2 regions of the Nocardia sp. NPDC051570 genome follow, and region 2 is predicted to be linked to the other one. Evidence: predicted binding sites of a transcription regulator. Region 2 holds the regulator's gene; the other holds the start of a gene.
The links. The regulator HspR, encoded in region 2, represses chaperone genes until heat shock. The targets are predictions, from matches to a motif close to ANNTGAGTNNNNNNNACTCANNT.

Region 1 (3,417 bases), on a different contig from region 2:
CGGACATCCAGTGCCTCGAGCACCTCGGCCGGGACGTCGTCCAGATCCGGCTCGTTGCGGGCCGGGATGAACACCGTCTTCAGGCCCGCGCGCTGGGCGGCCAGCAGCTTCTGCTTGACCCCGCCGATCGGGAGCACCCGGCCGTTCAGCGTGACCTCACCGGTCATGCCGACATCCGAGCGAACCTGCCGGTCCAGCGCCAGCGACACCAGGGCGGTGACCATGGTGACACCCGCCGACGGACCGTCCTTGGGCACGGCGCCCGCGGGGAAGTGGATGTGGATGTTGCGATCCAGCACCTTCGGCTCGATGCCGATCTCCTCCAGATGCGAGCGGACGTAGGTCAGCGCGATCTGCGCGGATTCCTTCATGACGTCGCCGAGCTGACCGGTCAGGGTCAGCGAGCGCTCGCCCTCGGCGGCGTTGGCCTCGATGTAGAGGACATCGCCACCCGCACCGGTCACCGCCAGTCCGGTCGCCACGCCGGGGACGGCGGTGCGCTCCACCGAATCCGGGGTGAATCGCGGTCGACCCAGGTAATCCTTCAGATTCGTCAGGTCGACGGTGATGGCCTCGGGATCCGGACCCTCCGACAGCCGAGTCGCCGCCTTGCGCAGGGCCTTTGCGATGAGCCGTTCCATCTGCCGCACGCCCGCCTCGCGGGTGTAGTTCGCCGCGATCTCGCGCAAGGCCGGCTCGGTGATGCGCACCTCCTCGGCGGTCAGCGCGTTGCGCTCGAGCTGCCGCGGGATCAGGAAGTCGCGGGCGATGGCCACCTTGTCGTCCTCGGTGTAACCGTCGACCGTGATCAGCTCCATGCGGTCCAGCAGCGGGCCCGGGATCGTCTCCATGACGTTCGCGGTCGCGATGAACAGCACATCCGACAGGTCCAGATCCAGGTCCAGGTAGTGGTCGCGGAACGTGTGATTCTGCGCCGGATCCAGGACCTCGAGCAGCGCCGCCGCCGGATCGCCGCGGTAGTCCGAGCCCACCTTGTCGATCTCGTCCAGCAGGACAACGGGATTCATCGAACCCGCCTCCTTGACCGCGCGCACGATGCGGCCGGGCAGCGCGCCGACGTAGGTGCGCCGGTGGCCACGGATCTCCGCCTCGTCGCGCACGCCGCCCAGGGCGACGCGAACGAACTTGCGGCCCAGGGCCCGTGCCACGCTCTCACCCAGCGAGGTCTTACCGACGCCGGGCGGACCGACCAGCACCAGCACCGCGCCGGAGCCGCGGCCGCCGACGACCTCGAGTCCGCGCGATGCGCGCCGGGCGCGCACGGCCAGGTATTCGACCATGCGGTCCTTGACCTCGTCCAGGCCGTGGTGATCGGCGTCGAGCACCGCGCGGGCGGCCGAAACATCGTCCGAATCCGTGGTTTTCACCGTCCACGGCAGATCCAGCACGGTGTCGAGCCAGGTGCGGATCCAGCCCGCCTCCGGGCTCTGATCGCTGCCGCGCTCGAGCCGGTCGACCTCGCGCAGCGCGGCCTCGCGGACGTGCTGCGGCAGATCGGCGTTCTCGACGCGGGTGCGGTAGTCCTCGGCGCCGTCGGGCTCGTTCTCGCCCAGCTCCTTGCGAATCGCGTTGAGCTGCTGGCGCAGCAGGAATTCGCGCTGGGACTTCTCCATCCCCTCGCGGACGTCCTCGCTGATCTTCTCGGTGACCTCCATCTCGGCGATGTGGTCGCGCACCCAGGCGATCAGCTTGGTCAGACGCTCCGCGACGTCCGGGGTCTCGAGCAGTTCGCGCTTCTGTTCGATGGTGAGATAGGGCGCGTAACCCGCGGTATCGGCCAGCGCCGACGGATCCGCCATCTGGTCGACCATGTCGATGACCTGCCACGCCTCGCGACGCTGCAGCACCGAGACGACCAGCTTCTTGTATTCGGCCGCAAGCTCTTTGATGCGCCCGTCCGGCTCGGGGGTCTCGACCGGCTCGGCCTCGACCCACAGCGCGGCGCCCGGCCCGGTCACCCCGTGCCCGATCTTCGCGCGCCGCTCGGCCCGCAGCACGGCCGCCTTGGCCCCGCCGCGCATCCGTCCGACCTGTTCGATGGTGGCGACCACGCCGTAGGCGGCGTAGCCCTCGGTCAGTCGGGGCGCGAGCAGTACGGCATCCAGATTCGCCGCCCGCGCCGCATCGATGGCGGCCTGCGCCGCCTCATCGAGCTCGATCGGGACAACCATGCCCGGCAACACGATCGGCTCGGTCAGAAACAACACCGGTAGTCGTTGTGGGGTACTCACAGGTCACAGCCCCTTCCAAACCATGCCTTCGAACGTTCTCGCCGAAGGTTGAGCGTTATCTACTCAACCCTCGACCCCGCCCGGATGTTCCGAACGGATGTTCACCGGCAGCGAACGAGGGCATCGGACGCCGTAACGGTGTGATCGGCGGCATCAATACCGAGGTGGGGCCTGATACTGGTGATGGGTGAATGCAATCGGGTAGTCCGCCACCGGATGTGCGGAATACTCGGGTGGAGTTCGTCATCTACGCGAGGAGCAACATGCTGGCCGCACGCCTTCACCTGGGAACCGAACGCCGTCTGGTCGTGGAGGAGGTGCCGGTTCCCGAGCCTGGGCCCGATCATGTGCTGATCAAGGTGGCGGCGGCGGGGGTGTGCCTGTCGGATGTGCATCTGATCGATGGGACCCTGTCGCCGCTGTATCTGAAGGGCGATGTGGTCACGCTCGGGCATGAGGTCGCGGGGACCGTCCATGCGCTGGGGCCCGGGGTCACGCGGGCGCGGGTGGGAGATCGAGTGGTGTTGCAGGCGGGAGAGTCCCGCGATGGGGTGACGTTCACGCGGGGCGTGGATTACGACGGCGGCTGGGCGGAGTACACGCTGGCTCGGGCGGACACGCTGGTGCCGCTGCCCGACGATCTGCCGTTCGAACAGGCCTGCTTCATTCCGGACGCGGTGTCGACGCCGTGGGCCGCGATCACCACGACCGCACAGGTTCGACCGGCCGAGCCGGTGGGCGTCTGGGGCGTGGGCGGGCTGGGCGCGCACGGCGTGCAGTTGCTGCGACTGGTCGGGGCCGCCCCGATCATCGCGGTGGATCCGCTGCCCGCCGCACGGGCACGCGCGCTGGATTTCGGCGCCGATTTCGCCTTCGACCCGGCCGACACCGATCTGCGCAAGAAGATCCTCGAGGCGACGAACGGCGACGGACTCGCGGCGGCCTTCGACTTCGCGGGCGTCGCCGCCGTGCGCGAACAGGCCGCGGTATGCCTGGGCAAGGGTGGGCGGCTGGTATTGGTCGGACTGACCGATAAGCCGATCACCCTCACCCACGGCACCATGTTCAGCTACTTCCAGCAGCAACTGCGCGGACACTACGGCTCGGGGCCCGGGGATGTGGCTCGGCTCGTGGAGCTGCAGCGACTGCATCGGATCGACTTCGC
Region 2 (3,417 bases):
AGTCGGTGGCGGATAAGCTCGCCGACGCGCTGCGCAAGCAGGGTCTCGAGGAGTTCGGCCTGGAGGGCGAGCCCTTCGACCCGACCCTGCACGAGGCCGTGCAGCACGAGGGCGACGGACATGATCCGGTGATCGGTGTGGTGATGCGCAAGGGTTACCGCTTCGGTGACCGTGTGTTGCGGCACGCGCTGGTCGGCGTCACCGATGCGGTGGCGGATCCGGCGGGCGCGCCGGATGCGACGAACGCTGGCACGGATGCCGGCGCAGGCGAGCAGTAAGCAGAGAGGAGGAGATGCCCGGTGAATCGGGAGTGGCTGGAAAAGGACTTCTACAAGGAGCTGGGTGTCTCCTCCAGCGCCACGCCGGACGAGGTCAAGAAGGCCTACCGCAAAATGGCCCGTGATCTGCACCCGGATAAGAATCCGGGAGATACCAAGGCCGAGGAGCGGTTCAAGGCCGTCAGCGAGGCGCATGCCGTGCTGTCGGATCCGGAGAAGCGCAAGGAGTACGACGAGGCGCGGCGGCTGTTCGCCAGCGGCGGTTTCGGCCGCGGCGGATTCTCGCCGGGCGGCGGGTACACCGGACAGGGCGGTTTCAGCGAGTTCAATCTGGGCGATATCTTCGGCGGCGGCGCGGCCACCGCCGACGGTGGTCTGGGTGATCTGCTGGGCGGCCTGTTCAATCGCGGTGGCGGCGCGGGCACCCGGGCATCGTCGCGGCCGCGGCGCGGCAGCGATGTGGAGACCGAGACGACCCTCGGCTTCCGCGAGGCCGCCCAGGGCGTGACCGTCCCGCTGCGGATGACCAGCCCGTCGCCGTGTACGACCTGTCACGGCAGCGGCGCCAAGCCGGGCACCAGCCCGCGAGTCTGCCCGCATTGCAACGGAACCGGCGTGATCAGCCGCAACCAGGGTGCGTTCGGATTCAGCGAGCCGTGCGAGGACTGTCGCGGCACCGGGTCGATCATCGACGATCCGTGCTCGGACTGCCGGGGCACCGGCATCCAGAACCGCACGCGCACGATCACCGTGCGCATCCCGCCCGGGGTGCGTGACGGCCAGCGAATTCGGCTGGCGAGTCAGGGCGAGGCGGGCCTGCGCGGCGCCCCGGCGGGCGACCTGTTCGTGACCGTCCATGTCAGCCAGGACAAGGTCTTCGGCCGCAACGGCGAGGACCTGACCTTGGTGCTGCCCGTCAGCTATGCCGAATTGGTGCTGGGCACAACGGTTTCGGTGCCGACACTGGACGGCCGGGTCGGGGTGAAGGTGCCGCCCGGCACCGCCGACGGCCGGACCCTGCGGGTGCGGGGGCGCGGTGTGCCCAAGCGCGGCGGTGGCGCCGGTGACCTGCTGGTGACGGTGAAGGTCGCGGTTCCGCAGAAGCTGGACGACAATGCCTCCGAGGCGCTACGCCACTATGCGGAGGCGGAGAAGGAAGGCGGGTTCGACCCGCGTGCCGGATGGGCAGGTGCGTGATGAACGGTGACCGGACGACCGGTGCCGAGTACTTCATGATCTCGGTGGCGGCTCAACTGGCCGGTATGCACGCGCAGACGCTGCGCACCTACGACCGACTGGGTCTGGTTACGCCGCAACGCACCTCGGGCGGCGGTCGGCGCTATTCGACCCGCGATGTGGAGCTGCTGCGCGAGGTGCAGCGGCTGTCCCAGGACGAGGGCGTCAACCTGGCCGGCATCAAACGGATCATCGAACTCACCAATCAGGTCGAGGAGCTGCAACAGCGGGTCCGCGACCTGACGTCCGAGGTCGAACGCCTCCGGTCCCATTATCTGCCCGAACTCTCACCGCCCCAGCGCAGTACGGCCCTGGTGGTCTGGCAGCCGCGCAACAAGCGCCGGTAGTTCTACACGGAAACAATTGGAAGACAGCGCCTCTGGGGACAGGGGCGCTGTTTTCATTGCCCTTCCGGGCGATCCCGGCTGCGCCGGGAACTGAGGGAGGGCAATGCCGGGAACTGAGGGAGGGCAATGCCGGGAACTAGGGGAGGGCAATCCGGGAACTGGGGGAGGGCAATCCGGGAACTGGAGAGGGCGATTGTTGCGTGCGATGTGCTGCGCTTTCATCTGTGCCGAACACTCTGTGACACTGGGACGTTCGTCCCGAAAGGGCCGATCGGGTCGCGCAAAAGTTGCCGAAAGGTCGGTTTCGTCTCGAACCGGAGGTCCGCGAGAAAGCGAGATCGGTTGCCGCACAGTCGCCGCAAATCCGAGGTTTTCAAATGGAACCATGCAAAACCATTGAGCCGCATGGCGGAACACCCGGCGTGTCCTGGGTAATCGGTTGGTTTCTGGTCGAATTCGCCCGCAGGTGGCCTGTTTTAGGGGAATTACAGACGTGTTGTTCAAAGGACGCGTTCCACTGCTGGCAAACCTCGCCTACACTCGTTTGACATCGGCTGCTGTCGAGTGTCTCGCAGCATCTCACTCGCGGCCCTGCCTGCGTTCCCGTGCGAAATGGGGTTGTGAGACATATGGATTCGCGGACCGTCGCATTGATGAGAACGACGTTCAAGGCGGTTGCTGCGGAGGAAGGGGGACCGGAGAAGCTAGCCCGCTCGTTCTACGCTCTCCTGTTCACCGACTATCCACAGGTGCGGGATTTCTTCCCCGCAGCCCTGGACGCCCAGCGTGATCGGCTGGTCAAGGCGATCGGCTACACGATCGACCGGCTCGAGGAGCCCGATAAGCTCCTACCCTTCCTCGCTCAACTCGGGCGCGACCACCGCAAATACGGTGTGAAGCCGGAACACTATGCGGCCGTTGGCTCCTCGCTGCGCACCGCGCTGCGCGCTTATGCCGGGACCGAGCTGTGGACCGACGAGGTGGAGCGGGCCTGGCAGGAGGGCATCGGCGTCATCGCCGACACCATGATGAAGGCCGCCGCGCAGGAGGACACGCCCCCGTACTGGACCGGCACCGTGATCGAACAGCGCGAGGTGCTGCGCAATCTGTCCGTGGTGCGGCTGCGGCTGGATCAGCCCATGCAGTACGCGGCCGGGCAGTACATGAGCGTGCAGATCCCGGCCCGGCCGCGCATGTGGCGCTATCTGTCCCCGGCGATTCCGGCGAATCCCCACTGCGAGGTGGAGTTTCATATCCGCGGCGTCTCCGGCGGCTGGGTCAGTCCGGCCATGATCGGGCATACCCGCGTCGGCGATCAGTGGCTGCTCGGTTCGCCGCTGGGTGGGCTGGGCGTGCCGCGCAATACTCGGCGCAAGATGTTGATGATCGGCTGCGGTACCGGAATCGCCCCGCTGCGAGCACAACTCATGGCGATGACCCAGCGGCGTTCGAATCCGAAGGTGCGGCTGTTCGTCGGCGGCCATCATCCCTGCGACCTCTACGATCTGCAGGCGCTGAGCGATCTGGCCGCCGCCAACAAGTGGCTTACCGTCACC

Region 1: lon (endopeptidase La) is a predicted target of HspR. The motif match lies at 2,299-2,321, and genes of this name have one in related genera.

What each region holds. Positions count from the first base shown of each region.
Region 1 is NZ_JBITDI010000005.1:262,565-265,981, forward strand. It holds gene lon (endopeptidase La) at 1-2,192, opposite strand, end outside; gene ACIA76_RS14615 (zinc-binding dehydrogenase) at 2,516-3,417, shown strand, end outside.
Region 2 is NZ_JBITDI010000012.1:129,794-133,210, reverse strand. It holds gene grpE (nucleotide exchange factor GrpE) at 1-278, shown strand, start outside; gene dnaJ (molecular chaperone DnaJ) at 300-1,475, shown strand; gene ACIA76_RS28415 (heat shock protein transcriptional repressor HspR) at 1,475-1,861, shown strand; gene ACIA76_RS28410 (globin domain-containing protein) at 2,491-3,417, shown strand, end outside.